Regions from separate parts of the Enterococcus sp. LJL99 genome, predicted to be linked through region 3. Evidence: predicted binding sites of a transcription regulator. Region 3 holds the regulator's gene; each other region holds the start of a gene.

Evidence for each region. Region 3 encodes CtsR, which represses protease genes until heat stress. Its sites were predicted from a motif close to TTGGTCAAAAAAGGTCAAANA; they were not measured.
Region 1: a site for CtsR is predicted at 7,369-7,389, ahead of ACYSNW_RS01185 (ATP-dependent Clp protease ATP-binding subunit). Genes of this name have one in related genera too.
Region 2: a site for CtsR is predicted at 6,562-6,582, ahead of clpP (ATP-dependent Clp endopeptidase proteolytic subunit ClpP). Genes of this name have one in related genera too.

The regions. Positions count from the first base shown of each region.
Region 1 is NZ_JBTXLT010000001.1:247,930-258,678, reverse strand. It holds gene ACYSNW_RS01205 (class I SAM-dependent methyltransferase) at 403-1,173, opposite strand; gene feoB (ferrous iron transporter B) at 1,586-3,508, opposite strand; gene ACYSNW_RS01195 (FeoA family protein) at 3,483-3,743, opposite strand; gene ACYSNW_RS01190 (DUF1827 family protein) at 4,228-4,536, opposite strand; gene ACYSNW_RS01185 (ATP-dependent Clp protease ATP-binding subunit) at 5,060-7,306, opposite strand; gene ACYSNW_RS01180 (hypothetical protein) at 7,725-7,916, shown strand; gene ACYSNW_RS01175 (phosphocarrier protein HPr) at 8,071-8,337, shown strand; gene ptsP (phosphoenolpyruvate--protein phosphotransferase) at 8,337-10,064, shown strand; partial or broken gene allW (allantoin permease) at 10,560-10,749, shown strand, end outside.
Region 2 is NZ_JBTXLT010000016.1:5,895-16,643, reverse strand. It holds gene ACYSNW_RS16640 (Fic family protein) at 1-17, shown strand, start outside; gene ACYSNW_RS16635 (DUF2130 domain-containing protein) at 125-1,504, shown strand; gene ACYSNW_RS16630 (hypothetical protein) at 1,752-1,958, shown strand; gene rapZ (RNase adapter RapZ) at 2,274-3,158, shown strand; gene ACYSNW_RS16620 (gluconeogenesis factor YvcK family protein) at 3,155-4,153, shown strand; gene whiA (DNA-binding protein WhiA) at 4,182-5,126, shown strand; gene ACYSNW_RS16610 (DsbA family protein) at 5,315-5,836, opposite strand; gene clpP (ATP-dependent Clp endopeptidase proteolytic subunit ClpP) at 5,887-6,480, opposite strand; gene ACYSNW_RS16600 (hypothetical protein) at 6,795-7,316, shown strand; gene ilvD (dihydroxy-acid dehydratase) at 7,910-9,601, shown strand; gene ilvB (biosynthetic-type acetolactate synthase large subunit) at 9,616-10,749, shown strand, end outside.
Region 3 is NZ_JBTXLT010000003.1:391,840-402,588, forward strand. It holds gene ACYSNW_RS07125 (FAD-dependent oxidoreductase) at 1-313, shown strand, start outside; gene ACYSNW_RS07130 (NusG domain II-containing protein) at 509-934, shown strand; gene ACYSNW_RS07135 (Gx transporter family protein) at 948-1,514, shown strand; gene ACYSNW_RS07140 (polyprenyl synthetase family protein) at 1,551-2,537, shown strand; gene gor (glutathione-disulfide reductase) at 2,604-3,956, opposite strand; gene ACYSNW_RS07150 (peptidase U32 family protein) at 4,045-5,286, opposite strand; gene ACYSNW_RS07155 (peptidase U32 family protein) at 5,299-6,219, opposite strand; gene ACYSNW_RS07160 (ATP-dependent Clp protease ATP-binding subunit) at 6,550-9,042, opposite strand; gene ACYSNW_RS07165 (CtsR family transcriptional regulator) at 9,047-9,514, opposite strand; partial or broken gene ACYSNW_RS07170 (transposase) at 9,886-10,254, shown strand; tRNA gene ACYSNW_RS07175 (tRNA-Pro) at 10,367-10,440, opposite strand; tRNA gene ACYSNW_RS07180 (tRNA-Arg) at 10,531-10,604, opposite strand; tRNA gene ACYSNW_RS07185 (tRNA-Leu) at 10,681-10,749, opposite strand, start outside.

The sequences.
Region 1 (10,749 bases), on a different contig from region 3:
TGCCGTTACTCCTATTTTTATTATTATGGATTTCACCATTCAATAAAATGTAATCACAGATAATTGAATACAATGATTCATTTTCATCAATTAGAAAAATACTTTAAAAAAGCTGAAAATCATAAAACTTAACGAACAGGAAGGGGAAATTTAAAAATATCCTAACTTTTTCGAATTCGTCTGATTTTTGAATTTCAGTTTTTTTATTTTTAATTATAAAGACATTTTCTGATTAATGATTTGATTGAGATAACATAACAAAAAAATCAGAATGAAAGAGTCGCTCCTCCATTCTGATTTTCAATTAATCTTGCCAATCAGTCCTATTTGACAAAGAGCCTAATTAAGTTAATCGACTAGACAGATGAGATTTGGAAGTATTTATTTCAGTAAGTGTTGCTTTTACTCCCTTTTTTTATTTCGAGCAACTAGAACAAAGCGATGTTGTAAATTATAAATAAAGCCTGTACGTTGAAGTTCATCGTATAAACCAACTAGTTGTTCTAAGCTATTCTCGACAGAAAAGTCAGTATATTCCCAAGGAATGGTTCTTACATAATAAATAAGTCCATCCATATCATAAAATTTTTGTTTTAAATATTGTTCATTTTTGAATAAAATGTTGAATTGCTCTTTTTTTAATTGTGCTTCCACTATTGATAGATGAAAATCAAAGCCCTCTTTTTTATAATTTGGAATTAATCGAGAGGCTAAGTTCACGCCGTTAAAATCGCCCACTTGCTGAGTAATAAAAATACCATTTGGTTTCAAGACTCGTTGAACCTCTGAAATTGAGAAAGATTCATGAGAATTTAAGACAATATCGAAAGAATCATCAGGGAAGTTTAAATAGTCATCATCCTTCACAAATTGAATGTCAATGCCTAAGGGTTTTAACGTAGTCATTAATAATTGATAATTCTTATCGTAACCTTCTGTAACAGCGGTCTTATCATAAGGATGCTTAAAACTTTGTAGCAGCTCGCCACCACCAGTTCCCATATCTAATAAGTTCATAGTTGGCTTTAAATAAGATGAGACGATTTCTGGATAAGACCAATTTAGTTTTTCCATATCCATTTTATTATCTAAGTAACTGAAATCCCAACCACTGAATTTTTTTTGTGATTGCTCGCTTTTTATCCATGCTTCTCTTAGTTTTGCTATATTCATTTTTCTATCTCCTTAAAATTTAGTTATAAGCGATAGCGATATAGCCTTTTTGACAGCAGTATTCAATAATCTCGATATAGAGGCTATCAATTTCAGCTATATCGAGTAGTTACCTCGTCTAAAATTCATTTTTTTACTCCAATCATTTTTAGCGTCGCGAGAGTTTCTTAAAAAATTTACGACTCGTATAGTCTTTATTATACAAGAAGGTTTCTAGTTTTGAAACCGTTTTTTTGCAAAGCTTATGATATTTTGAATGGAGAGCGTAACCTCAAAAAAAAGCGATAAATCATAAAAATTGTTCATGCAATTTTTATGATTTATCGCTTTTTATATGAAAGATGTTTATGCTCTTATTATTGATTTAGTTTCAGAAAGTAGGCTAGAAATGTTTATTCATTCGCGCACTGATTTAAACTAAGTGGAATAAGTGTGCAACGAGTGTCGTCAGCATAGTTATTCCCACCCCAATAATTGTTGGGATGATAAAGGAGAGAAAGGTCCATTTTTTACTTTTAGTTTCTTTGTAGATGGTTAGTATAGTTGTCGAACAAGGCCAATGGTATAGCGTAAATAGTAAGACATTTGCAGCAGTCAACCAAGTCCAGCCGTTTTGAACTAAAAGGTTTTTGAACTCATTTAAAGAACTATAATCGGTTATTGTGCTGGTTGCCATATATCCCATAATCATAATGGGAATCACAATTTCATTTGCTGGAAAACCAAGGATGAAAGCTAACAAGATAACACCATCGAGCCCCATTAATTTTGCAAATGGATCAAGAAATACTGTGATTGTTTGGAATAGACTCTGATCACCAACACTGATATTTGCTAAAATCCAAATGACTAGCCCAGCAGGTGCCGCAATAATAATTGCACGTAATAAAACAAAAAGAGTTCTATCGAGAATTGAGCGAACGACTACTTGTTTTACTTGTGGACGACGATAAGGAGGTAATTCCAAAGAAAAAGAGGAAGGAAGCCCTTTTAAAATCGTCTTAGAGAGCAATTGTGATACCAAGATAGTTGTAACGACTCCTAGCAAGATAACAGCGGTCAAGAAGAAAGCGGATCGTAAAGAACCAAATAAAGTGACCGAACCACCTACAAAAAACATAGTGATAACTGAAATCAAAATCGGGAAACGTCCATTACATGGAACGAAATTATTAGTTATGGTAGCGATTAATCGTTCTCTTGGAGAATCAATTATTCTAGCCCCAACAACACCAGCTGCATTACAACCGAATCCCATACACATGGTTAAAGCTTGTTTTCCACATGCGCCAGCTTTTTGAAAATATTTATCTAAGTTGAAGGCAACGCGAGGTAAATAACCAAAATCTTCCAAAAGAGTAAAAATCGGGAAGAAGATAGCCATCGGTGGCAACATAACAGAAATAACGGTCGTCATTACTTTATAAACACCATCGATTAACATACCTCGAAGTGCAACGGGCATTCCAGCTGAAATAGCAACACTAGTCAGCCACTCTCCTAAACGATCAAAAACATCTGCTAAAAAGTCTGAAGGAACATTTGCACCTTCAATAGTAAACCAAAAAATAATCATTAATAATAATATCATAATCGGAAGGCCAGTACTTTTTTGCGTTAAAATTTTATCTAACTTACGATCTCTAGCATCATAATCGGTTTTATTATACGTAACAACTTCTTTGGCAATGACTGAAGCACGATCCAAAAGAGCAATGCCTTCATTTTCTTCCTCTTGTGAATGCAGTTGTTGAAGAGCTTCACGCATAAAAGGATTGGTCTTGATTTCTCCGTTTAGCATTTCCTTTGATGTCTGTAATAATTGATCTAAACCTTCTTTTTTTACTGCAGAGGTCCCGACGACGGGCACACCTAGTAATTCTTGAAGTTTGTCTAAATTGATATCGATTTTTTTCTTTTTTGCTTCATCTAAAAGATTGACACAAACAATAACATTAGGTGTGATGCGAATAATTTGTAAAACTAAGTTTAAATTTCTTTCTAAGCTCGTTGCATCACAAACAACAATCGTCGCTTGTGCATCGTCAGATTCAATAAAATCTCTAGCAACTTCTTCTTCAGCTGAATGCGCTGACAAAGAATAAGTACCAGGTAAATCAACTAAAACAAATGGGTAAGCTTTTTGTGAAGCGTATCCTTGAGCTAATTCGACTGTTTTACCAGGCCAGTTTCCCGTATGTTGGCGCATGCCCGTCAATTCATTAAAAACAGAACTTTTTCCTACATTAGGATTTCCTGCTAAAGCAATCACATGGTCATTAGGTTGTCTTTTTTCAACAATAAAGCGTTCATTTTGTTCCTTCTCTATCTTCATCGTTTTCTCCTTTTAACAATATGTATTGGCTATCACTATTTCTTAATGCAATAGTGGTTCCGCGCACTTTATAAGCGATTGGATCTCCTTTAGGACTTTCTAAAACACGTTTAATCGGTGTTCCTTCGTAAAATCCCAAATCTAATAAACGACGTTTCATTCCACTGTCTGGATGTGTTACATCGGAAATAATTCCTTCTTCATTATTTTTTAAAGATAATAAATTAGCCTTCATATTTCATCATCCTTTCATTTTTTAGGTAAACCTAAATTCAATTTCATTTTAGTCTTTAACTATCAATTTGTCAATCCAAATTCTAATAAAAATAGCGCTTTCTTTTTGTTTTTGTGAAAATGTGATCAAGTTGATTTATAACAAAATTATTTTAGAATATTCGAAAGAGAAGGTGAGACAAAAGTAAAGAACACTTTTGTTTTATCTCTTAAAACCGAACAAACGGTGGTGAAAAAGCAGCTCCTTCAGAAATAAGCCGAAATTTACCAAAAATTTGAAGAGCAATTTTCAGAAATTCCTTCTTAATTTCTCGGAGCTAAACGCTTTTGTCCCAACCTCACTAAAGAATTTTGTCTACTTGTTAATTTCCAGTTTTTTTCAGAATAAGGGTAGATGAAGACATAATCTTCTTGAAGAGGAAAGAATAAACTGTATAGAACATAAAAAAGTGTGAAGACATCTTTCTTATGTTCTATACAGTTTATTAAGCAGTTAAATCTTTTATCGGAATAGAAATTTCTATTGCATGGGGTAAGTGGATGATGGAGATGTCTTCTTTATGGTATTTTTCTTTTGGGATACGTTTTAGAAAATAAGCAAGAATTTCATTGGCTTCCGTTTTTCGAATGGAGCGTTTTTTGTTTACAATCAAAATTTCTGAATGGGTTTCAGCCTCACTGTAAGTGACCGTTGTATTGCCAGCAGAATAGACCTTCACAAAATACGCATCAGTATTTTCTAATTGTTTATTGACTAAACGTTTATAACTATTTGTTACATTGACTAATTTCATTGAATCACCTCAATTTCCTTTTGATTTTTTTTTCGATAACAACATAAAATACGCAAAGTTAATATTTTATATTAGTCTTATAATTATATTATAATTTTTTTTGGCCAAATTACAAAGAACTTTGCTTGGAAAAATGACACTTGTTCTTTTTTGTTTAAAAAAAAGAATAAATAAAATTAGCAAGTTTGTGAAATAAAGTGAAAGAGGTTAAGCTATCCATATTTATTTGATTTTAGAAGATAGGCTTGAGCAAAAATGTTAGGCTCTATTTGTCTATCTTTTAAAACCGAATAAACGATATAAGGCAATCAGAAATTCGATAATTTGTTCAAAGTTATTCATTTTATCAACCAAAACATAATTGCTTATCTCTATGCGATTATGTTTTGGTTGTACAAAAATAGTGACTAAAATAAACAAACCTTGAGAATACAATACCTACTTATTACCTCAACTTTGAAAAGTAGCAAGTAGGTATCATTTAGTATTAAAAAAGAGAGGTTTTCTTGTTATACTCTGAAATTTAGTCTTCTATCGTGTCTATTTCAGATACTTTTTCAGTTAGTTCCGTATTTTCACTAGAGATAATAATCTTTTTATCTTTATCTAAGGTAGCAAACAATTGATGTTCTTGAGGATGATCTAAATAAAATTCAGCAATCCCATCTTCAATTTGTTCTTGAATTGTTCGACGTAAAGGTCTAGCGCCCATAGTAGGATCATATCCTAAATCAACTAATTTTTCTTTTACTTCATCAGAAACGGTAATGACTAAATGTTGGTAAGCTAGTTGTTGATTTACTTCAGCTAACATCAATGTAACAATCTTCATCAAATCTTTTTTACTTAGGGATTTGAATTCAACGATTCCATCAAAACGATTTAGGAATTCAGGGGTAAAGAAATTATTTAACTGCCCTAAAACAGATCGTGTTATCCCTTCTCTAGCAGCGCCAAAACCAACGTTGGCTTCAATCTTACTAGTTCCAGCGTTACTTGTCATAATAATGATGGTGTCTTTAAAGCTGACTGTTCGACCTTGAGCATCTGTTAAGCGGCCATCATCAAGAATTTGTAAGAACATATGCAGCACGTCTGGATGTGCTTTTTCGATTTCATCCAATAAAATTAAGCTGTAAGGATTTCTTCTAACTTTTTCTGTTAGTTGACCCGCTTCATCGTAGCCAACATAACCTGGCGGTGACCCAATTAGTTTAGCCACACTATGTTTTTCCATGTACTCACTCATATCAAAGCGAATCATTGCTTCTTGAGAGCCAAATAGTTCTTGCGCAAGTTGTTTAGCTAATTCCGTTTTGCCGACTCCAGTTGGTCCAACAAATAAGAAGGAACCAATTGGTCGATTTTGTTTACCTAAGCCAATTCTGTTGCGACGAATTGCTTTTGAAACTTTATCTACAGCATCTTTTTGACCAATCACATGTTCATTTAAATCATGAGCTAAGTTCTTCAATTGTGTTTGTTCTTTTTCTTTCAAATCACCAACTGGGATACCTGTTTTTTGTTCAACGATTTGTTCAATATCTTTTTCAGAAATCACAGGTGTTTGCTCATCAGTGATTTGTTTTTCTTTCATCACTTGCAATTTATTGATTTGATCACGGTAATAAGCTGCTTTTTCAAAATCCTCTTCGGATGAAGCCGTTTGTTTTTGTTGTTCTGCATCAATTAATTTTTGTTCAATGATTTTTGGATCAACGACTTGAATCGTTAGATTCATTTTAGAACCAGATTCATCTAAGAGGTCAATTGCTTTATCGGGTAAAAAGCGATCTTGGATATAGCGATTAGAAAGCGTTGCTGCAGCCTTAATCGCTTCATCAGTATATTTTACATGATGGAAATCTTCATAACGGTTTTGCAATCCTTTTAAAATAGCAATCGTTTCTGGAACAGAAGGCTCATCCACTCGGACAGGTTGCATGCGTCGTTCTAAGGCAGCATCTTTTTCAATCACTCGATATTCATTTAGGGTTGTAGCACCAACCATCTGTAATTCACCACGAGCTAAAGCAGGTTTTAATATATTTCCTGCATCCATATTACCGTCACCAGCAGAACCTGCACCAACGATTTCATGGACTTCATCAATAAACAAGATAATATTTTCTGCATTTTTAACTTCTTCAATCAGCTTTTGCATCCGTTCTTCAAACTGACCACGAATACCAGTTCCTTGAACAAGAGACACAACATCTAAGCGAATCACTTCCTTATCTAATAATTTTTGAGGCACATCACCATTGACAATTTTTTGTGCTAAACCTTCGACGACGGCTGTTTTACCGACACCGGGTTCACCAATTAGAACAGGATTGTTTTTTGTTCGACGATTTAAGATTTCAATCACTCGTTTGATTTCTTCATCGCGGCCGATTACAGGATCGACATCTCCATTACGAGCGGCTTCGGTGATATTAATTCCATATTCATCCAACAAACCATTTCCTTGATTATTGCGGGGAGGTTGTCCGCCGTTAATACCATTCGAACCACCAAATTGAGTTGGAGGAACTTGATTATATGGATTTTCTTGCTGTTGCATTTGACGAGATAAAGAACGGTATAAATCATCTAAACTTCCAAAACCAAAAGGATCTTGTTGCGACATTGTTGGTTGTGTATTATTTGCTTGCGCTTTTAACTTTTGATAGCAACTTTGACAATAATCTAATTGTTTTCTTTGACCATTTACAGTTGCGTACAAATGAATAGTAGCATTATTTTGTTGACAATTTTGACACATCATATAATAGAACACGTCCTTTCAAAATATAAGACTGAGTTGTAAGGAAAAAGGGGCAAGAAAAAAAGTTGACCATCTTTGACCTTTGAAATAATTATATCATGTTTAAACGAAGAATCAAGTAATTGAACTTCAAATTACTTCGTACTATTTGAAAGTTTAAAAGTTAGAATTGTTGTTTTTTTAGGTAATCATTATGAAATAAGAGAAATTTGATGATTTAGCAATACTTGAGAATGTTTGGTGATTGGGTAAAAAAGTTAATTTTTTTTGATTAATGACTATCGAATCATATCAACTGTGAAGAAGTTCAATTGTTTTCGGATAGATTTTTGGAAAAGGGAAAGGATTTAGACATTCTTCTTTTTTTGTCATACAATTACATTGAAAAACAAACATTATTTAGAAAGTAGTGATAGAAATGAGTGAAAATTCTTTTGAAGAAAAAGTTGAAGCTTTAAGGAACGGTTCGATTGATGAAATTGTTGTAGAATCGAATGAATTTTTAGCTTTTCGCGAAGTTTGGAAAGAATTGTCAGATCGGGTAAATATAGTTGGCGAAGCTGGTTTAAATGGACGAATTATTTATCGTTATCTTAAAACAGAAGAATAATCAAATAAAAAAATACTAAAACGGTTGTATCTAGGCTTAAAAAATGGTAATCTTAACAGTTGAAAGGGTCTTTTTTGCTCTATTTTTGTGAATTACAGAAAAAAAGAAAACCCTAACATAAAAAAATATTTACTTACGAAGGAGACCGATTTATATGGAAAAGAAAGATTTTCACGTTGTAGCAGAAACAGGTATTCACGCTCGTCCAGCTACATTATTGGTACAAACTGCAAGCAAATTTAACTCTGATATTAACTTAGAGTACAAAGGGAAATCTGTTAACCTTAAATCAATTATGGGCGTTATGTCTCTAGGCGTTGGCCAAGGTTCTGATGTGACAATCACTGTAGAAGGCGCTGACGAAGCGGATGCTATCGCTGCAATCGTTGAAACGATGCAAAAAGAAGGATTGTCAGAATAATGTCAGAGATGCTAAAAGGAATTGCCGCAAGTGATGGTGTTGCTATCGCGAAGGCTTACCTGCTAGTTCAACCTGATTTGTCGTTTAGCAAAACAACAGTAGAGGATGTGGCAGCTGAGGAAAGTCGTCTTGACGAAGCTCTTGCAAAATCAACTACTGAGTTGCAAGCAATCAGAGAAAAAGCAGCACAAAGTCTTGGTGAAGAAGAAGCTCAAGTATTTGATGCCCATTTGATGGTCCTAGCTGACCCTGAAATGATTGGTCAAATCAAACAAGCGATCCAAGATAACAAAGTCAATGCAGAATCTGCACTGAAAGATGTAACAGATATGTATATCGGTATGTTTGAAGCTATGGATGATAATGCCTACATGCAAGAACGTGCTGCAGATATCCGTGATGTTGCTAAGCGTATTATGGCTCACTTGTTAGGAGTAACTTTACCAAACCCATCAATGATTAACGAAGAAGTGATTGTTGTTGCTCACGATTTAACACCGAGTGATACTGCTCAATTAGACCGTACTTATGTAAAAGCATTTGTAACGGACATTGGCGGACGTACTTCTCATTCAGCAATTATGGCTCGTTCTTTAGAAATACCTGCGATTGTAGGAACAATGGAAATTACTTCCAAAGTTAAAGCGGGCGATATTTTAGCTGTAAATGGTATTGATGGTGAAGTTATTTTAGCTCCTACAGATGCTGAAAAAGCTGATTTTGAAGCTAAAGGAAATGCTTATGCGGATCTTAAAGCTGAGTGGGAAAAACTTAAACATGCGAAAACAGAAACTGCTGATGGAAAACATTTTGAATTAGCAGCAAATATCGGAACACCAAAAGATTTAGTAGGTGTGCGTGATAATGGCGCGGAAGCAGTTGGATTGTATCGTACAGAATTCTTGTACATGGATTCTCCTGATTTCCCTACTGAAGATGATCAATATACTGCATATAAAGCAGTTCTTGAAGGAATGGAAGGTAAACCAGTTGTTGTTCGTACAATGGACATCGGTGGAGACAAGGAATTACCTTACCTTCAATTACCTCATGAAATGAACCCATTCTTAGGGTATCGTGCATTACGTATTAGTTTATCAGAACGTGGCGATGAAATGTTCCGTACACAAATGCGTGCGTTATTACGTGCTTCTGTTCATGGAAACTTACGTATCATGTTCCCAATGGTTGCTACTTTGAAAGAATTCAGAGCAGCGAAACAAATTTTTGAAGAAGAAAAAGCAAAATTAGTTGCTGAAGGAACAGCAGTTTCTGATACGATTCAAGTTGGTATCATGATTGAAATTCCAGCAGCAGCAGTGATTGCTGATAAATTTGCTAAAGAAGTAGACTTCTTCAGTATTGGAACAAATGATTTGATTCAATACACAATGGCAGCAGATCGTATGAATGAGCGCGTTTCTTACCTTTACCAACCATACAATCCTTCAATTTTACGTTTAATCAAAAATGTAATCGATGCATCTCATGCTGAAGGTAAATGGACTGGTATGTGTGGAGAAATGGGTGGAGATCAAATGGCTGTACCGCTACTAGTTGGTATGGGCTTAGATGAATTCTCTATGAGTGCGACTTCAATTTTACGAACTCGTAGCTTAATGAAACGTTTGGATACTAAAAAAATGGCTGAACTTGCAGATCGCGCCTTAAATGATTGCGATACAATGGAAGAAGTTATTGAATTAGTTGAAGAATTTACAAAATAATAATAATTAAAAGCGTCAGCTGTTTAGAATATATTCTGAATGGCGGGCGCTTTTTTTAGTGGAATCATTGACTAATTTTTAAAGTGAAAAGTAATACAAACTGAAAGATATTGATTGTTTTTTTACGCTCTCTATCTTTATTTTTTTGTTATTTTAATCTAGATTAAAACCATTATTGCTTTTACTTCTATAAATTGTTACAATCAATTATGCATTATAAACAAATGGTTAAACAATTAGAAAATGAAAAGACACTAGCTCTTGTTTACTTGTTGATTTGACAGCAGTTCTTATTTTTTCTGTGTATAAGAGTAACTGTTAGCTTGATGGAGAAAAATAGTTTAGTTTCTTCTTTTTAATGATTTTAGTTTTAAAAAAATAGTTTGTCCAAATAGGACAAATACTTTCTGGTTTTAAATATTATTTTGATTGTTAATGTTTGTTATAAATGGTTATTTTTTACTTATTAATTTTAATGTAAAAGGATGGTGTATTTTGGAAGAACAAATATATGAAGTTACTTCTGAAGAAGTTCAACAATTTAAAAAACGAGGTTATTCTGACGATTTATTACCCAAAACAAAAGAAAAACGCAATATGAAAACAGCTAATTATTTTACTTTGTGGATGGGTTCTGTTCACAATATCCCTAATTATGCTGCAGTAGGCGGTTTTTTATTTTTAG
Region 2 (10,749 bases), on a different contig from region 3:
TTTTATATACTGATTAATTGAAGCTTGCGGGTACTTTTTGAGCTAATCACAATCTTCTTTACAAAATGATTTTGTGGTAAAATCAAGAAAGAGAAGAGTCGTATTTTGATAAAGGAGCATACATATGAACGAAATAAAATGTCCCCATTGTGGGAAAGAATTTACGATAGATGAAGCTAGTTATGCAGATATATTGAATCAAGTTCGGACCAAAGAGTTTAATAAAGAAATTCATGAAAAATTAGAACAAATCAAAGAACAACATAAAAGTGAACTTGTTTTGGCTGAAGAGAAAGCTAATAATACTTTGGATAAAAAAGTTGCTGAAAAAGAAAAGGAATTAGCAAGTCTTAAGGCTGAAATTAATGCTCAAGAGCAAGAAAAAGAGATTGCTGTTTCTATTATGGAAAAAAATATGAGAGAGATAATTTCTGAGCAAGAAAAAAAAGTAACTGAATTACAAACAAAAACCGAAGCACTAGAAAAAGAAAAAGAACTTGAAATCAAGCAAGCATTGTCTGAAAAAGAAAAAGAAGTTATTAATTTAAATTCAAAAATACAAACGTTGGAAAACGAGAAGCAATTGGAGCTGATCCAAGCAAGTTCAGAGAAAGAAAAAGAAATTACTGAATTAAAAGCCAAAATTCAATTGCAAGAAAAAGAAACAGAGCTTGAAAAAAATTCGATTAAAGAAAAATATACAATCGAAATCAAGCAAAAAGATGAGACGATTGCTTTTTATAAAGATTTTAAAGCAAAACAATCAACGAAAATGGTTGGTGAAAGTCTTGAGCAACATTGCGAAATAGAATTTAATCGATTACGAATGACTGCATTTAAAAACGCCGAATTCGGGAAAGATAATGATGCTAAGACAGGCAGTAAAGGGGACTATATTTATCGTGAGTATGATGAAAGTGGTCTAGAAATCATTTCTATCATGTTTGAAATGAAAAATGAAGGCGATGAAACAGCGACAAAAAAGAAGAATGAACATTTCTTTAAAGAATTAGATAAAGATCGAAATGAAAAAAAATGTGAGTACGCTATTCTAGTAACGATGTTGGAAGCAGACAATGAATTATATAATAACGGAATTGTAGATGTTTCTTATGAATATGATAAGATGTACGTGATTCGTCCGCAATTTTTTATTCCAATTATTACACTACTACGAAATGCAGCGTTAAATTCTTTGCAATACAAACAAGAAGTAGCCTTGATGCGGGAACAAAATATTGATATCACTAATTTTGAAGAAGATTTAGCTGTATTTAAAACAGGTTTTGCTAAAAATTATGACCTAGCTAGCCGAAAATTTCAAACAGCGATTGATGAAATTGATAAAACCATTACTCATTTACAAAAAACTAAAGAAGCCTTATTATCTTCTGAAAATAATTTACGGTTGGCTAACAATAAAGCCGAGGATTTAACCGTAAAAAAACTAGTCAGAAAAAATCCAACAATGAAAGCTAAATTTGATCAATTATCTGAAGAGTAATGGTTAAGAAAAACATTTCTTTGAAATTTATAAATAAGGTAGTGTATCTTACTACGAGATAATTTAATAAGAATTTTAACGATTTCTAATAAAAAAATGAATATAATATTAAAAAATAATTGTTATTTATAACTTTTATTTTTTTTTATCAAAAAAAAGCAATATTACTATAAATGTTGAATACGGATTATAGAAAAATCGTGCTATTCTATAACTATAGGTCAAATATGAAAGGAATCGTTTTTTTATGGAAAAATCTGAAGTCGAGGTAGGGAAACGATACGTATGTCATGAGTCGAATTTTTCATGGTTTTTTATAGGAGAAGCACTTTCTAAAAAGGAAAAAAATGTTCTTGTAAAAGTACTAAAATGTCATCCAGATGATCGCTCTACCATAAAAATGGATGATTCAATTCTTACGGTTAATTATTTAAATATAATAGAAAATGTATAAAAAATCAGTTTTTTATATTTATTTTGAAAATTGTTGATAAAATAAATAGAGATAGTGTTGTGATAACTCTATTTATTTTATTGACATTTTTTTGTTTTAATTGATAGAATTTCTTTTGATAGTAAAAGCTTCCATTGATACGCCCGGGATGTTATAATTTATAGAGTATAAAAATCAATTATAAATTCAAGTAAGAAGAAGTTGAGACAATGTGTTTAACTCTGAGAACTAAATAGATGTGAGAGATTACCAGGTTATTACACAGTTGCAATGATAAAATGAACACATAAAATATTTTTTTGAGGAGTATTAATGATGACAGATAATTTACAATTAGTGATAATAACAGGAATGAGCGGTGCAGGGAAGACTGTAGCGATTCAAAGTTTTGAAGATATGGGCTATTTCTGTGTTGATAATATGCCCCCTAGCTTGATTCCTAAATTTTGGGAATTGATTAAGGAATCTGGAAAAGTTACAAAAATTGCGTTAGTGATTGATTTAAGATCTCGTAGTTTTTTCCGAGAAATCCAAGATATGTTGGTAGAAATTGAAAATACTAGTTTTATTGATACAACAATCATGTTTTTAGATGCAACTGATGAAGAATTAGTTTCGCGCTATAAAGAAACCAGACGTGCTCATCCTTTAGCAATGGATGGTTTGGTTACAGAGGGAATTAGGAAAGAAAGAGCAATCCTTGAAGAGATAAAGGGGGATGCTCAAGTAGTTATTGATACGACCACTTTATCCCCAAGACAATTGCGAGAACGAATCAACGAGGAGTTTAAATGTAGAGATACACATGAATTCCGAATTGAAATGGTTTCGTTTGGGTTTAAATATGGCCTGCCAATTGATGCCGATATAGTTATGGATGTCCGTTTTTTACCAAATCCTCACTATATTCCTGATTTACGTCCACTGACTGGACAAGATCAACCCGTTTATGATTATGTGATGAGTTTTCCTGAAACGGAAGAATTCTATAGCAAATTTACTGATTTACTGAAAAATGTTTTGCCTGGCTATGAAAAAGAAGGAAAATCAAGCGTTACGATTGCCATTGGTTGTACAGGTGGGCAACATCGCTCGGTTGCATTAACTGAACGAATCGGTAAAGAATTAAGTAAAAATTATCATGTAAATACGACGCATCGTGATAAGGGGAAACGTAAAGAGACGGTGAATCGCTCATGAAGATGAAAACGTATCGGATTAGAAAACCTAAAATCGTTGTTGTTGGCGGTGGAACGGGATTGCCAGTAATTTTAAAAAGTTTAAGAAATCAAAGTGCAGATATTACAGCTGTCGTAACAGTTGCAGATGATGGCGGGAGTAGTGGGGAAATCCGCGCGTCCATGAACACGACTCCGCCGGGAGATTTGAGAAATGTTTTGGTTGCACTTTCAGATATGCCAAAGCTTTATTCAGATATTTTTCAATATCGCTTTAAAAAAGAAGATAAATATTTTGCAAATCACGCAATTGGAAATTTGATTATTGCAGCTGTTTCAGAAATGAGAGGAAGCACCTATGAAGCGATTCAATTGTTGTCTAAGATGCTACACGTTGAAGGACATATTTATCCTTCGTCAGAACGTCCATTAACGCTACATGCGATATTCAAAGATGGAACAGAAGCAGTTGGAGAATCAAATATTGCTGTGGATCGAAAAACAATCGATCATGTTTTTGTTTGTAATACCAATGATGATGAACAACCCAAGGCTGCTAGAAAAGTGGTAAAAGCCATTGAAGAAGCGGATATGATTGTTTTAGGTCCTGGTAGTTTATTTACAAGTATTTTACCCAATTTAGTGATCGATGAGATTGGTCAAGCAATTGCTGATGCTAAAGGAGAAGTAGTCTATATTTGTAATATCATGACCCAAAAAGGAGAAACAGAACATTTTACTGATGCGGATCATATTAAAGTTTTACATCAACACTTGAATAATAATTTCATTGATACGGTTCTTGTTAATACAGAAAGAGTGCCAGAAGGATACATGGATCCAGAAATTTATGATGAATACTTGGTTCAGGTAGAACATGATTTTCAAGGATTAAGAGATGAAGGCTGTCGTGTTATTTCGACTGATTTTTTGAAGTTGATTGACGGCGGCGTTTTTCACGACGGAGATAAGGTTGTAGATGAGCTATTTACAATCGTTTTTGATACAAAGTATTAATATTTAAGTTAGAAAGGAGTCAATAGCAATGTCCTTTGCATCAGATGTAAAAAAAGAATTGACGACGCTTGAAGTCCATCGTGAACACGCGCGAGCAGAATTAGCTGCGCTTATTCGAATGAATGGCTCATTGAGCATTGTCAATCAACAGTTTGTTTTAAACGTTCAAACTGAAAATGCGGCAATTGCTAGAAGACTGTATTCTCTTTTAAAAGATCATTACGAAGTACGTTCTGAGTTACTGGTCCGCAAGAAAATGAAGCTGAAAAAAAATAATGTTTATATCGTTCGTTTAAAAGAGGGGACGAAAAAAGTTCTTTCTGATTTAGATATTATGGATCTTTCTGTTTTTAATAGCGGAGTATCGGATGAAATCATGGGTAATGCACAAAAGATGCGTTCCTATTTAAGAGGAGCTTTTATGGCATCAGGATCTGTAAATAATCCAGAAACTAGTCGTTATCATTTAGAAATTTTTTCTATTTATGAGGAACATAATAATGATATTTGCGAAATGTTGAATTACTATGATTTGAATGCACGCACATTAGAACGACGTAACGGATATATTTCGTATTTAAAAGGAGCAGAGAAGATTGCGGATTTTTTAACATTGATTGGAGCAACAAATTCGATGTTGAAATTTGAAGATGTACGAATTGTTCGGGATATGCGTAACTCAGTCAATCGCTTAGTGAATTGCGAGACAGCGAACCTGAATAAAACAATTGATGCGGCTTCAAAGCAAATTGAAAATATTCGCTTTATTGATGAACGTGTTGGTTTAGGTGCGTTACCAGAGAAACTAAAAGAAATTGCTGAATTACGTTTAGAATATCCTGAAATCAGTTTAAAAGAACTAGGTGAAATCATTCCTTCAGGAGCAATTTCAAAATCAGGAATCAATCATCGAATCCGCAAAATTAATGAATTTGCGGAGAAACTAAGAGAGAATAGTCAGTCGTCTTGTTAAAAATACTAAGATAAATCATTATTGATAGAAACGACTTTTTTCAACAAAGTAAAAAAGTTTAGGAGAGAAGTATTCAACTCTAAAAAATAAGCGACAACTCACGAAATTTGCTTTCCAAATTTTGGGTGAGTTGTCGCTTATTATCGTAGGAGTTGCTTTTACGTTCATTTTTTTACATAGCAAGAAAGTTAGTTGCCGTTTAAATAGCTAATTAATTCTTCTTTAGAAATAGATTCATCAAAAATATGCTCACCAATTACAACGGTTGGTACAAATTTGATGTTTGCTTCGTTAGCTTCATTAATAATTGAAGCTACAAGTTTTGTTTGCATGTTTTCAACTAATGATAATTTCGTTTCTGCAAAAGTAGCAACTTCTTCTAAAGATAAATCACCCCAAAGGTCTTGGGTTTTGTACATTTCTTCAATAGCAGCTAAGGCATTTTCAGGATGATTGTAATCTATGTGATGATGCATGACATTTCCACGTTGTAAGCTCTCTTTTTCTTTGTCCAAAAGTTTGATAATTCGCTGAACTTTTCCGTCTGCAACTGCTTGATCTAGCGTTTCTTTAGATTCTTCAAACCATTTTTTGCAGTACGGGCAACGAACATTCATAAACTCAATAATTTTAACTGGTGCAGAATCAGAACCGATAATCAAGCCATTTTCTGTTGTGACTTTTGTTCCATCAATAACTGAGATATCCATCTTATTCATCCTCTCCATTTGAGTAGCTATTTAAGTAAAGATTACGCTAATTAGTTTAATGAACTACTATTTTCCATGACTTCATCAATTAAGCCATATTCTTTTGCTTCTTGTGCTGTCATGAAATTATCGCGATCAGTGTCACGTTCAATCACTTCGATTGGTTGACCTGTGCGTTCTGCTAAAATTCTATTTAGGCGTTCTCGAGTATCCAAAATATGTTTTGCAGCAATTTCGATTTCAGTCGCTTGCCCTTGCGCGCCACCAAGTGGTTGGTGAATCATGATTTCAGCATTTGGTAAAGCAAAACGTTTGCCTTTTTGACCAGCTGTTAACAAGAAACTTCCCATTGAAGCAGCCATTCCTAAAACGATTGTTTGAACATCTGCTTTAACAAAATTCATTGTATCGAAGATCGCTAATCCAGCTGAAACACTCCCACCAGGTGAATTAATATACAAATAAATATCTTTCTCAGAATCTTGAGCATCTAAGAAAAGAAGTTGAGCAATTACAGAGTTTGCTACATTGTCGTCGATAGGTCCGCTTAACATAATAATTCTATCCTTTAATAAACGTGAGTAAATGTCATAAGCTCTTTCGCCACGAGATGATTGTTCAATAACTGTTGGTATTAAGTTCATAAATTTATTCCTCCTATAAAAAAACTCTTCAAGTTATTTTATCATAAAGCATTGCTTCATGCTTAAAAAAAGTATACTTTAATGGTCAAAAAAGGTCAACTTTCGTGCTTTAGCTAAATGAATCAAGTAAATTGTATGTATTTAGAACTATTTTAGCTAAAATCTAAAATTATTGTAAATATCAGAAATTAATTCGATTTTTCATAGTAATTCCATAAATAATACGAAAAAAATAATAAAAATGCTTCGTTTTTTTACCCAAATCAAAGAGTATGTTATACTGAATTTAATAATGAAATAGAAGGGGAACAGATATGATTGTTTTTTTAGTTGGAATTATAGGTGTTATTATCGGGGCGGGAATCGTGTCAATCAGCGTGTCTTATCATGCTAGATATTATGAAAAAAAAGCCGTTCGATTTCGAGAATTAGAAAATTATGTAAAAGAAATAGAAACGTTGAATCTCTTGAATAAAAAAATTAATGAGATTCTACAAAAAAGAGAAATCTATCTAGACAAATCAGTGAACTTTATGTCAGTTGATGATTGTTATATCAGTATTGACGATTTTATTTATCTAGAATCTTTTTCAGCACAAAATAACTTTTATTTGCCAACATACTTAGTAGAAGAATTTTTCAAAAAAATATCACATAGAAAAGTTATTTTGACTCCAGATGAAGTGACGGTTATTGGCGGAAGTACTTATAAAGGGGGGCGCGTCATTTTAGAAAGCTTCTCTGAAGAATTAATGGATATAATAGAAGATAAGAAAAGACAAATGAAGCGATTAACAAATAAACCGATTTATTATTACAAACGAGAAGACTATTAAAATCTATAAGAAAATAAAACATAATTTAAAAGTCAGCTGTAAATCACAAAAAAGTATTAAAAACACAGGCAAACAATGTTCATTTGTGTTTTGTCTGTTTTGTGAATTTACAGCTTATTTTGACAATATAAATAAATTTAAGAGCAGGATAAAAGGCAACATAAACCTACGTATTATAACTAGAAAAGTTTTTTTAGAGTAATCTGTTTATTGTTTTTAGAATTTTCTGAATTTTTTAATCGAATATTATTGACATTCTCATTTTAAAAGTTTATAGTAAGGAAAAGCTATTATTTATCACATTCAATTTTAATTTTGATAGACACTTAGGCAGAGGAGACCATCACTTATGAGAACGACAGAAGAACACAGTTTAGTCATTATTTTATTGTGCAGGACTTAGAACACTGAGAAATTTCGCAGATGTTTGAGTCCTATTTGTCTTCTGGAGATGGGATTCTTACTAAAGCATCCCGCTCTATTGGTGGGATGCTTTTTTTGATATTAAAATTAAGATAGATGAATGAACAAAGAGAGAGTGTGGAGGATTAGTAGTCCCTTTTTCTTAAATAAAAGAATTGGAGTGAGTGAACATGCGTAGTGATCAAATTAAAAAAGGAATCGAAGCAGCACCGGCCAGAAGCTTATTGTATGCAACAGGACAAGTCAAAAATGCTCGAGATATGGAAAAGCCATTTATAGCGATTTGTAATTCTTATATAGATATCGTTCCTGGTCACGTACATTTACGCGAATTAGCAGATGTTGCGAAAGAAGCAATCAGAGAAGCTGGCGGTATTCCATTTGAATTTAACACGATTGGTGTCGATGATGGAATTGCAATGGGACATATTGGTATGCGCTATTCACTACCTAGTAGAGAAATTATTGCAGATGCAGCTGAAACGGTAATTAATGCTCATTGGTTTGACGGAGTGTTCTATATTCCAAACTGTGACAAAATAACACCAGGAATGTTAATGGCTAGTGTACGGACAAATGTACCAGCAATTTTTTGCTCTGGCGGACCTATGAAAGCGGGTGTCGATCCACGAGGTCATACAACGACGTTATCTTCAATGTTTGAAGCAGTTGGTGCTTTTAAAGAAGGTCAAATGACTGAAGAAGAATTTAACTTTATGGAGAAAAATGCTTGTCCAACTTGTGGCTCATGTGCGGGAATGTTTACTGCAAACTCAATGAATTGCTTAATGGAAGTTTTAGGAATGGCATTACCAGGAAATGGAACTATTTTGGCAGTTTCAGATGAAAGAAGAGAATTAGTTAGGAAATCGGCTTTCCATTTGATGGACTTAGTTAAAAAGCAAATAAAACCAAGAGATATTATTACAAGAGAAGCAATCGATGATGCTTTTGCATTAGATATGGCAATGGGTGGTTCGACTAATACAGTATTACACACGTTGGCAATCGCTAATGAAGCTGAAATCGATTATAACTTAGAAGAAGTAAATGAGATTGCTAAGAGAGTTCCGTACCTATCTAAAATCGCACCATCTTCACAGTATTCCATGCATGATGTACATGAAGCAGGTGGTGTACCAGCAATCATGAAAGAATTAGTGGATTTAGGAAATGCGATTCATCCAGATCGAATTACGGTTACTGGAAAAACGATTAGAGAAAATGTGGCAGATGCTTCTATTAAAAATGAAGAAGTGATTCATCCTAAAGAAAATCCTTATAGCCCAGTTGGCGGATTGTCTATTCTTTATGGTAACATCGCGCCTGAAGGTAGTGTAATTAAAGTGGGTGGAGTAGATCCTTCAATTCAAAAATTTGTCGGTAAAGCGATTTGTTTTAGCTCTCATGATGAAGCAGTAGAAGCTATTGATAATCATACGGTTAAAAAAGGTCACGTTGTGGTTATTCGTTATGAAGGACCGAAAGGTGGTCCAGGGATGCCAGAAATGTTAGCACCAACTTCAAGTATTGTAGGTAGAGGTCTTGGTAAAGACGTAGCCTTAATCACAGATGGTCGCTTTTCAGGTGCTACTCGCGGTATCGCAGTTGGGCATATTTCTCCAGAAGCTGCTGCTGGCGGACCAATCGCATTGGTACAAGATGGCGATGAAATTGAAATTGATTTGGTTGAACGTCGTTTAGAATTACATGTTTCAGAAGAAGAATTAGCGAAAAGAAATGATCAGTTGCCTAAATTTAAAGCAAAAGTAAAAACTGGTTATTTAGCTAGATATACAGCACTGGTTACTTCAGCGCATACAGGAGGAATCATGCAGATTCCTGAAGATTTGTTAGACTAAGGAGGGATTCGTTTATGGGTGAAAAAAAAGGACAGTCTAGAAGTGGTTCAGACATTCTAATTGACACGTTGTTGGAGCAAGATGTCGAAATGGTTTTTGGTTATCCAGGTGGTTCAGTTTTACCACTTTATGATGCATTATATGATAAAAGAATTCCTCATATTTTAACTCGACATGAGCAAGGGGCAGTTCATGCGGCAGAAGGCTATGCTAAAGCAACCGGTAAACCAGGGGTTGTGATTGTTACTAGTGGACCTGGTGCGACAAATGTAATTACAGGAATAGCAGATGCAATGAGTGATTCTGTTCCAATGGTTGTTTTCACTGGACAAGTAATTACACCAGGAATTGGAAAAGATGCTTTTCAAGAGGCGGATGTAATTGGTCTAACTATGCCGATTACTAAAAATAACTATCAAGTTAGAGATACAAAAGATTTGGCTCGAATCATCAGAGAAGCGTTTCATATTGCCACAACAGGTAGAAAAGGCCCTGTTGTTATTGATTTACCAAAAGATATTTCAATTGGCGAAGCCATTGTTGAAGAAAATGTTCCTGTTAATTTGCCAAGTTATCAGCCGACAATCAAACCAAACAATTTACAAGTTAAAAAATTGATGGAAGCGTTGGAAGACGCTAAAAAGCCACTTGTGTTAGTTGGCGCAGGAGTTGTTCATGCTAATGCTAGTAAAGAAATTGTTGAATTTATTGAAAAGCACCAATTACCAACGGTTAGTTCACTATTAGGATTAGGTGCAGTGCCTGTATCGAATGAATTATTTTTAGGAATGGGTGGTATGCACGGATCATTTGCTGCGAATATGGCGCTCACTGATTGCGATTTCTTGATTAATATTGGCTCTCGTTTTGATGATCGTTTGGCAAGTGCGCCAAAAGAATTTGCACCGAATGCAACGGTGGCTCATGTAGATATTGATCCAGCAGAAATCGGTAAAACAATTGAAACGAAGATACCAATTGTTGCTGATGCAAAAGAAACGCTGAAAGAATTGCTTAAGATTGAGATTGAACCAAAAGATCGAGAATCTTGGAATAAACTAAATCAACTTAGAAAAGAACGTCATCCATATAAATATGATAAGGAACAAACTGAGGAAATTAAACCTCAAAAAGTAGTTGAATTTATC
Region 3 (10,749 bases):
GATGCCAAATCAAGAAGTCGCTCTATTCTTCCAAAAATTCATGACAATCGTTGAAATCTTGATTGCTTTAGCATTGATCGCTGGATTATTTACATGGTTGGCTAGTGCTTCTACTATTGCATTAACAGCTGCATTCTGCTTATCTGGAATGTTCTATTGGGTAAATATTTGGTTTATCTTTGTAGCATTCGCCTTGATGAATGGTTCTGGACGTGCGATTGGTTTAGACCGTTGGGTAGTGCCATGGATTCAAGAAAAACTAGGAAAATGGTGGTATGGAACACCTAAAGCTAGATACGGCGACAAAAAGTAATTTAGCTTTATTGATTTCATCCTATTAGATAATAAGAAGGTCGAGACAGAAGTAACTTGCACTGAGACATAAGTAAAATTTAAAAGAGGAAACTTCCTTTTGATAAATTTTTTCTTATCCTTAAAAAGCTGCTTCTGTCTCGCCGTCTATTTAAATCACTTAATTTCAATGAAAACAACAAAGGAGAGAAAAGAGTTGCAAATTAAAAATTTTATTAAAAAAAGTTATTTGCGTCCGTGGGATTTTGCGATTATCATTTTACTTATACTCAGTTCTTTTTTGCCCCTTGTTGTTTTTGCAGTTCAAAACGGAAATCAAGACAGTTCCGTTACCAAACAAGCTGTTTTAAAAGTGGACGGCGAAATCATCAAAGTCTTTGATTTAAAAGAAGGCGGACAAAATTATACTTATAGATATGAAGATCCTGATGGAGATTATAATCTTATTGAAGTAGATGGTGATCGGATTCGTATCACTAAAACTAATTGTGGCGATTTATTATGTGTACGAAGAGGTTGGATTTCTAAAGCTGGAGAATCTCCCATTGTTTACCTACCGCATAAATTATCGATTTCTATACAAGCCTCTGACGGGAGTGAAGATGGCAGTTTAATTTATTAAACTGTGAACCTATATGAGTAAACTACAAAAACAAATTTATATCTCAATGCTTGTTGCACAAGGTGTAATTATTGGTTTATTAGAAAATATGATTCCTTATCCCTTTGCTTTTGCGCCAGGTGCTAAGCTTGGACTCGCGAATTTAATCACAATCATCGCTATTTTTACGATGAAAAAAAGAGAAAGTTTTTTACTTGTTATTTTACGATTATTACTTACAACCTTACTTGGTGGAACCATTTCAACACTACTCTTCAGTGCTAGCGGAGCCTTATTAAGCTATTTTGGAATGTTACTAGTTAAACAACTTGGACCAAAACGTGTCAGTATTATTGGAATTAGTGCGGTAGGTGGGTTCATGTTTAATGTAGGCCAATTATTAACTGCCTCGTTTCTATATGGTACTTGGACAACGATGCTCTATTTACCATTTCTAGCAATCTTTGGTATTCTCTCTGGAATCGCGATTGGAATTAGTGCAAATTATCTATTAAGACACGTCCGAACGATGCATCAATTTCAATTAGATTATGAAAAAACATCAAAACAAAAATGGAGCAATTACTTCAGTAGCCATTAAATTCGTTTCAACCAGTATAATTAAAGGAGTCATCTTATGAATATTCACCCTATGTGGAATAACTATCCACTATTAGCCAAAGAATTAAACCAAACTGTTGCCATCATGGAAAAAAGCGTACAGTTGAAAAACAAAGATGTAGAGACGGCTATCTTAACAATGATTCACTCTGGCGGAAAACTATTACGACCCGCTTACCAACTACTCTTTGCGCAATTTGGAAAAGAAAAAGAAGAAAAGAAGGTTGTCGCATTGGCTGCTTCTATTGAGTTATTGCATACAGCAACTTTAATTCACGACGATATTGTTGACGAAGCTGATATACGCCGAAACTTACCGACCATTCGTTCAGAATTTGGTAATAATACTGCCGTTTATGCAGGCGACTACTTATTTGTCTGCTGTTTTAAGCTCTTATCAGATTATTCTTCTTCATTGAAAAGCATTCAATTAAATTCTCGTAGTATGGAAAAAATACTTAGTGGCGAACTTGGCCAAATGGATCAACGTTATAATTTGGATATGACAATTAATCAATACTTAGAAAATATTTCTGGAAAAACAGCCGAATTATTTGCTTTAAGCTGTTTTATTGGTGCGTTAGAAAGCAATACCTCTGAGCGCTTTGCTAAAAAATGTGGTGATATCGGGACAAATATCGGGATTGCGTTTCAAATCATTGATGATATTTTGGATTATTCCCAAAGTTCAGAGCACATTGGTAAACCAGTTTTAGAAGATGTCCGTCAAGGAATCTATTCCTTACCACTTCTTTATGCTTTAAAAACAGATCGAAAAGCTGTTTTGCCGTATCTTAAGAAAAAAGAATTAATCTCTACCGATGAAATTAACGAACTTTATCACTTAATCCACAAGTTAGATGGCGTTACCCAAGCGCAAAAATTGGCAGCAGATTATACCAGAAAGGCCTTAAAGGAAATCAAAAAATTACCTGATACACCGACTCAAGCGAGAGAAACACTGCAAGAAATAACCGAAATGATTTTATTACGAACAACTTAAAAAAGCCTCCTCAAAAATGGATTACTCATTTTTGAGGAGGCTTATTTTTTTATAAATCTCAACTAATTATCTCATTGTCACAAATTCTTCTGAACCTGTTGGATGAATTGCCACCGTTTGATCAAAATCTTTCTTTGTCGCGCCCATTTTTACCGCTACTGCAAATCCTTGAAGCATTTCATCTACGCCAAGACCAATTGCATGCAAACCGACAATTTTTTCTTCTTCTCCTACACAAACTAGTTTCATATCACATTTTTGGCGATACTCATCTAAAGCAAAGTACATTGGAGTAAACGTCGAACGATAAATTTTAAGTGTTTCTTTGCCATATTTTTCAATTGCTTCTTCTTCAGACAAGCCCACTGTGGCAATCGGAGGATGCGTGAAAACTACCGTTGGAATCGTGTCGTAATCAAGATGCTCCTGGCTTTTTCCATTAAATAAGCGTTCGGATAATCTTCTACCCGCTTCGATAGCCACTGGTGTTAAATCAATTTTACCAATCACATCACCCACAGAATAAATCCCTTTTTGCGTTGTATTTTGAAATTTATCTACTTTGATGTATCCATGCTCACTTAACTCTACTGAAGTATTTTCTAAGCCAAGTTTCTCAGTATTTGGTTGACGACCAGCACCAAAAATAATACAATCAGCCGTAATTTTAGTTCCATTATCAAACGTAATGACTAATTCATCTGAAGCCAGTTTTTCAATGGATTGTGGAACTGAATTTGGATGTAGCTGCATTCCATCTTGTTGATAATGTTCCATTACTTTTTCAGCTAATAATGAATCAAAAGAACGCAAAGGACGCTCTTTTCTAAATGCCCAGTGTGTTTCAGCTCCGAGTCCATTAACTGTTCCAGCTAATTCAGCGGCAATATATCCTGCTCCAACTAAAACAACACGCTTTGGTAGCTCTTCTAAAGCAAAAAAGCCATTAGAATCGATTGCATACTCTTCACCAGAAATACCTAATTTTTTCGGTCTCCCACCTGTTGCAATCAAGATATGAGGAGCCGTATATGTATTAGAACCAGCTTTGACTGTTTGTTTATCGACAAAGGTTGCATACTCTGAGACTACATCTACTCGATTACTGCTTAAGCCTCGATGATAAGCTTCATGCAAAAAATCGATATAAGCTTCACGATTTTGAACTAATTTCTTGAAATCAAAAGATTTTATTTCTACGTCAAAACCATATCCTTTAGCATCTCGCGTCATCATTTCCATCAAAGCACTCGCTTGCCACATTACTTTTTTCGGTACACAACCAACATTTACACACGTTCCGCCGATTGCTCCACCTTCTAACAATAGAACTTTCGCCCCATGCATTCCAGCACGATTAGCGGATGCGATTCCACCACTACCGCCACCGATAACAATATAATCATATTGCTCTACCATATCCATCCTCCTTCATCAAAATCAACGTTTAACTATTAATTCTAATAAAATAATCAGTACATTTTTCTGATAAACTTTAGCTTTCTTTCTATTTCTTTTTACGAATCATATCGCCGACATGAACCTCTTGTAAAACAGGCATAGTTAAAATCATCATTGGATTCGGTGCTCGGTCGATTGACTCACCCTCTTCATTATACATCACTTCGACTGTTTGATAGAAATGATTGAATCCTGGTCCATAAAATTCAATTTCATCGCCAACACTAAAATGGTTTCTTTGACGAATAGTCGCTACTTTTGTTTCTGAATCATAAGCCATTACTTCACCGATAAATTTGTACTCAGGGATTTTACGACGAGCACCAAATAATTGTTCCTTATCAGAAGGCGTCGCATAATAAAAACCACTAGATAACTCTCGTTGCGCTACCTTCCATAATTCATCAATCCATTCTTGCTTACACTCATAATTTTCAGGATCTTCCATATACGTATCGACCGCTTTTTTGTACACATTTGCTACAGTCGAAACATAGTGGATTGATTTCATGCGTCCCTCTATTTTAAAACTATCGACACCATTTTCAATCAACTCAGGAATATGTTCAATCATCGCCATATCAACTGCACTCATTGAAAATTCTTCTTCGACTTCCCCTTTATCTGTCAAACTGGTTCGCTCGCCACCAAAAGGCATATCATAAAGTTCATATTTCCAACGACAAGATTGAGAACAACCACCACGATTCGCATCTCTCATTGACATATGGTTTGACAATGTACATCTACCCGAATAAGAAATACACATTGCACCATGAATAAAAGCTTCAATTTCTACATCCGTATTTTTACGAATTTCAGCCACTTCTTCCATCGAAACTTCCCTTGCTAATACCACACGCTCTAATCCTTCATTTTTCCAGAATTCTAACGTTTCATAATTAGTCGCAGAAGCTTGAGTTGATAAATGGATTGGTAACCCTGGTGCCTCTGTCGCACAAATCTCAATCAAAGCAGGGTCAGAAACGATTACAGCTGAAATTCCGATATCACGCAATTCACGGAAAAATTCTCCTGCACCTTCTTGATTTCCCTCATGAGTGACCATATTTGCTGCAACATAAACTTTTGCATCATGTTCTCTTGCAAACTCAATTCCTTCAATCATCTGGTCTTTCGTAAAATTTCCAGCACGACTACGTAATCCATAGGCATTTCCACCAATATAAACAGCATCTGCACCATAATGGATGGCTGTTTTTAATTTTTCTAGCGTCCCTGCTGGTGCTAAGACCTCAGGACGCTTCAATGTTCGCTCGTTTGTCATTTCTATTACTCCTTATTTTATATCATCTGGTTCCAAATCAAAAAAGCCTTTATCCAAACCTCGATTAGCTGGATGTAATTGTTCAATTTGGTTTGCTAGTTCTTTACTTTTTTCTGGTGTCCAACTGCCAGTTACTATTTGTTCTTTCGCTTCAACAAAAAGTCGTGCGACAGATACAAAATTTTTACCTGGAGCATAGATTCCATCCAATTTCCATTTTTTATATTCATTCTCATATAAGTCATTTAACTCTTCGATCAATAATACATCATTATCTGCAAAAATATGGGTTCCATGACTATCTTCATAGATGGAATAGTGTGTCTCTTCCTTTTTAGGTTCAGAAATAAATAATCCTCGCTCTTTAGAAACAGATTCCTCATTTTTTGTGTAGTTATAGTAATTTTGTAATAAAGGTCGCTTGGACTGGTGAATACAAGTAGCGCCATAGACTAATACTTCTGCTGGGACTACTAAGTTTTCAGCAATAGCAACCATTTCCTTAAACGGAACCTCTCGAGCCAAAACAGCACCTGAAGCCCCACGTTTTGCCCAAAAATTAATTTGACGGGAACTGGTCACTAACGTTTCACCATCATAAATATAAGGAATCGTAATTTTTTCACGTTGCATCACAAAAACAACTCCTGGATCACCTACTGTTAATTGATCCACAGCCATTTCCTGTAGAAAAGCTAAATATTCAGGTATCTTTTTCATTTTATTTGGATGCATAATACCATTCAAGGCTACAATCACTTTTTTTCCTGCAGCATGTGCCATATTGATAATTTCACGTTGTTCTTCTCTTGTGAATGAATTAGGTAAACGCAGCCCAAATTCTTCTTCTCCTATGTATAATGTATCTACTCCGATTGCTAACAAAGCTTCTGCTTGTGCTACAGACTCTGCCGTTGCAATTAGTTCAATCATTTCTTTGCCCCCTCTTAACAACTGTTTCATGGTAACACAATTTCACAAAGTTTCCAATAGAATTTCCTGTTTCTTCAATAGGAATTTCCCTTTTTTGCGCTTATTCTCCTGATTTTATCAACACTTTACTCATTCTAAAACAGACTATCACAAATAAATAACTAGCTTGTTTTTTGTGAATTCTTACTTAATTTAGGTAAAAAATGGATTCCTTTTAAACAAGCGTACATTCACAAAAATTTGAAAAGCAATTTCTGTGAATGTACGCTTGTTCTTTAATATAAAATAGTCAGTATTATCAATACTTAAATCTTTTACAATTCAAAATAGTTAAACCATTTGTAACGATTTTTCTGTTTCAGGTGATTTGACTGTCAATGTTATCTTTCCTTTACTAGCACCAATCGTCACCTTATCTCCTAAATGAACTTGTCCTGATAATAAAGCTTCACTCAATCGATCTTCCACTTCTTTTTGCAACGCTCTACGGATAGGTCTAGCACCATATTCTGGATCAAATCCAACCTTACCGATTACTTCATTAGCAGCTGGAGTGATTTTTAATAATACATCTTGCTCTTTCAAACGTTCAATAATCGACTTACTCATAATTTTTACAATCTCTTGAATTTCTTCTTGATCTAATGAACGGAAGACAACTGTCTCATCCACGCGATTTAAAAATTCTGGTCGGAAAGCTTTTTTCAATTCTTCCAAAATACGTTTTTGCATCGCATTATAATCCTTAGATACATCCGTCACATTAAAACCAACATTTTTCTCTTCGCGAATAGCTGTTGCACCAATATTCGACGTCATAATCAAAATCGTATTTCTGAAATCGACTTTACGCCCCTTAGAATCAGTCAAATGTCCATCATCCAAAACTTGTAAAAGAATGTTGAACACATCAGGATGCGCTTTTTCAACTTCATCTAGTAAAATCACTGAATAAGGTTTTTGGCGAATTTTTTCTGTTAATTGACCGCCTTCATCATAACCGACATAGCCAGGAGGTGAACCAATCAATCGACTTGTAGTATATTTCTCCATAAATTCAGACATGTCCACACGTACAAGCGCATCTTCACTGCCAAACATGGTTTCAGCTAATGCTTTAGCCAATTCTGTTTTCCCTACACCAGTTGGTCCTAAGAACATAAATGAACCAATTGGTCTATTTGGATCCTTTAGACCACTTCTTGCTCGACGGATTGCTCTAGAAACAGCCTTGACTGCATCATCTTGTCCGACAACTCGTTGATGAAGAATCGATTCTAACTCTAGTAAACGATCACTTTCCTTTTTCTCTAATTGTTGTAAAGGAACCCCCGTCCATTGTGAAACAACGCCAGCCACATCTTCTTCAGTCACTTTATTTGCATAACCAGAAGCTTCTTTTTCTTCAACTAATAAAATAGCTTCTAACTTATTAACCAATTTCTTTTCTTTTTGTCTTAAACGAGCGGCACTTTCAAACGATTGATCTTGAATCGCTTGTTCCTTTTCTTCCACTAATTCAGAAATTTCTAAACGTAAATCATTAATCTTAGATGGTTCATCAGCTAAATCTAAACGAACTTTTGCGGCTGATTCATCCATTAAATCAATTGCTTTGTCTGGTAATTGACGAGAATTGATATACCGAACAGATAATTGAACGGCTGCATGCAATGCATCATCTGTAATTTCTACGCCATGGTGTTTTTCATAGCGAGAACGTAAGCCTTTCAGAATTTCTTCCGCTTCTTCTGGTGTTGGTTCATCCACTTGTACACGAGCAAAGCGCCGTTCTAAAGCTGAATCTTTTTCAATATATTTTTGATACTCATCTAAAGTAGTAGCACCGATTGTTTGTAACTCTCCTCTAGCCAGAGCTGGTTTTAAAATATTCGAAGCATCTATTGCACCTTCTGCTCCCCCAGCACCAATCAAGGTATGAAGCTCATCTATAAATAAAATAACTTGTCCATCTTGATAGATTTCATCAATCACCTTTTTCAATCGGTCTTCAAATTCTCCGCGATATTTTGTCCCAGCAACTAAAGCGCCCATATCAAGCATCATCAAACGTTTCTCCAACATATCTTCCGGTACTTCACCATGAACAATTTTTTGTGCCAATCCTTCCGCTATAGCCGTTTTACCTACACCAGGTTCTCCAACTAAGACAGGATTATTTTTCGTACGACGACTTAAAATTTGAATCAAGCGACGGACTTCTTTCGAACGACCAACAACCGGATCTAAATTGTTTTCTCTTGCTAACTTCGTTAAATCACGCGCTAAAGAATCGAGAGTCGGAGTTCCCTTGACTGCATTTTTTTGTGTTTGATTATTTCTACGACGACCATTCATCCCACTAGCTAATTGTGGATCTGTGACGCCCATTTTTTTCATTAACAATTGGCGCATTTTAGATAAACTTAAACCAAGGTTTAACAAAATACGAGAAGCCAAAATGTCTTCGTCTCTTAGTAAACCGAGTAAAATATGTTCCGTTCCGATTTTTGAAGCACCTAAACGTTTTGCTTCATCACCTGCATAAGCAAATATTTGCTTCGCTCTAGGAGAATATGGCAAGTAAGCACCTTTAGGATAACTTTTCACGGTTCCATATCCTGTCAAATGCTCAATTTCTTCGCGAATATCATTTTTATCTGTATTCAGTTGACGTAATGTTTTCCCAGCAATGCCATTGGGTTCCAGTACTAATGCTAACAGTAAATGTTCTGAACCAACAGATTGATGTTTAAAATATTTCGCTTCTTCTTGTGCAATAGCTAGAACTGCTTTGGCACTTTCTGTAAATAATTCATCCATATTCTCATTCCTCCTCATAACTCAAACGTTCTAGAAACGAGTGCATTAATTGCGCTCGTAAATATTCTTCGTTTGCTTCAATTTTAGTTAAAGTTTGTTTAGCAAGTGCAGAAAGAATAATATTTCCTTCTTTTTTTGTAACAACACCTTCTTCATATAACTTTTGAACAAAAATCAAAGCATCTTTTTCAGACAACGAATTTCCAATAAGTTGTTGAATTTGTTTCAATAAATGATGGCTATCAGAAATTTGTACTTTAGCAATCCGAATATAACCGCCACCGCCACGTTTACTTTCCACAGAATAGCCTCTTTGTATAGTAAAACGAGTATTTATTACATAATTGATTTGGGAAGGAACACAATTAAATAAACTAGCCATTTCTGCTCTACGAATTTCAATCTTGTTACTTTCTTCCAAAATTTTCTTTAGATAGGCTTCAATTAAGTCTGAAGTATTTTGATTACTCATGATATTCACCTTTTCCTTGACTATTACTGACCATAATTATACAGAAGTTTGATGCGTAAATAAAGAAGAATGCTTGATTAAATATAAAAAATAAAAAAGAGTTAATTAATCAAATATCATTTAATAAGTATCAAGGATATGAACTAAAGCTCTTACATTTTAAAAATTATGCGTATATAGTAGCTCTCTAAAAAATGGCTCTATAATTTATGGGACTGATGAATCAGAAATGATTCTTCAGCCCCATTTTTCATTTTAAGTATAAAAAAACATATCGTTCTCATGTATGATTAATTTACCACAAAAAAACAAACAGAGAGGACGATATGTCTATGTCAGATGATATCAAAAAAATGCTAAGAATTACAGATAAATATCCTTACTTAACTGAAGCTATGATGATTGATCGCTTAGTAGACTACTCTAAACCTTTAAAAGAAGCCTACGGTAGCTTTCACGACTTGACTGATGCGTTTAGAACGAAAAATCCTGATGAATTTTTTGCATTACTTAACGAGCTTCCAGCTACTTTAGATGAGGAGTTTCGAAAGAAACTACAGACCCTTTTTAAGTTTGAAGAAGGGATTCGAAATGCCATGATTTATCCGTACTCTAACGGTAAAATAGAAGCAAAAAATACACATATTAAAACCCTTAAGCGCATTTCTTATGGATTTAAATCATTTGAGAACATGAAAATACGAATTTTTCTGATCAACGGTTTAATTAAGGTAACATAACAAAAAAATCAGAATGAAAGAGTCACTCCTCCATTCTGATTTTTAATTAATCTTGCTTATCAGTCCTATTTGACAAAGAGCCAAAAAAAGAAGCATCACTGCTTCTTCAAAATCGGGAAGACAGGATTCGAACCTGCGACCCCTTGGTCCCAAACCAAGTGCTCTACCAAGCTGAGCTACTTCCCGTAATAAACATTACATTTACAATAAAAAAAGACCAATCGCCAAAAGAAAACATCCACAACATCTTTTAGTCGAAGTCAATATCTCTAACTATGCACCCAAAGGGAGTCGAACCCCTAACCTTTTGATTCGTAGTCAAACACTCTATCCAGTTGAGCTATGGGTGCTACATATATAAAAACAACAATTGAAAAACAATTATTGAAACATTTCAACAACAACTTTCGCTGTGTTTTCATGCTATGCCGAGGACCGGAATCGAACCGGTACGGTGATCACTCACCGCAGGATTTTAAGTCCTGTGCGTCTGCC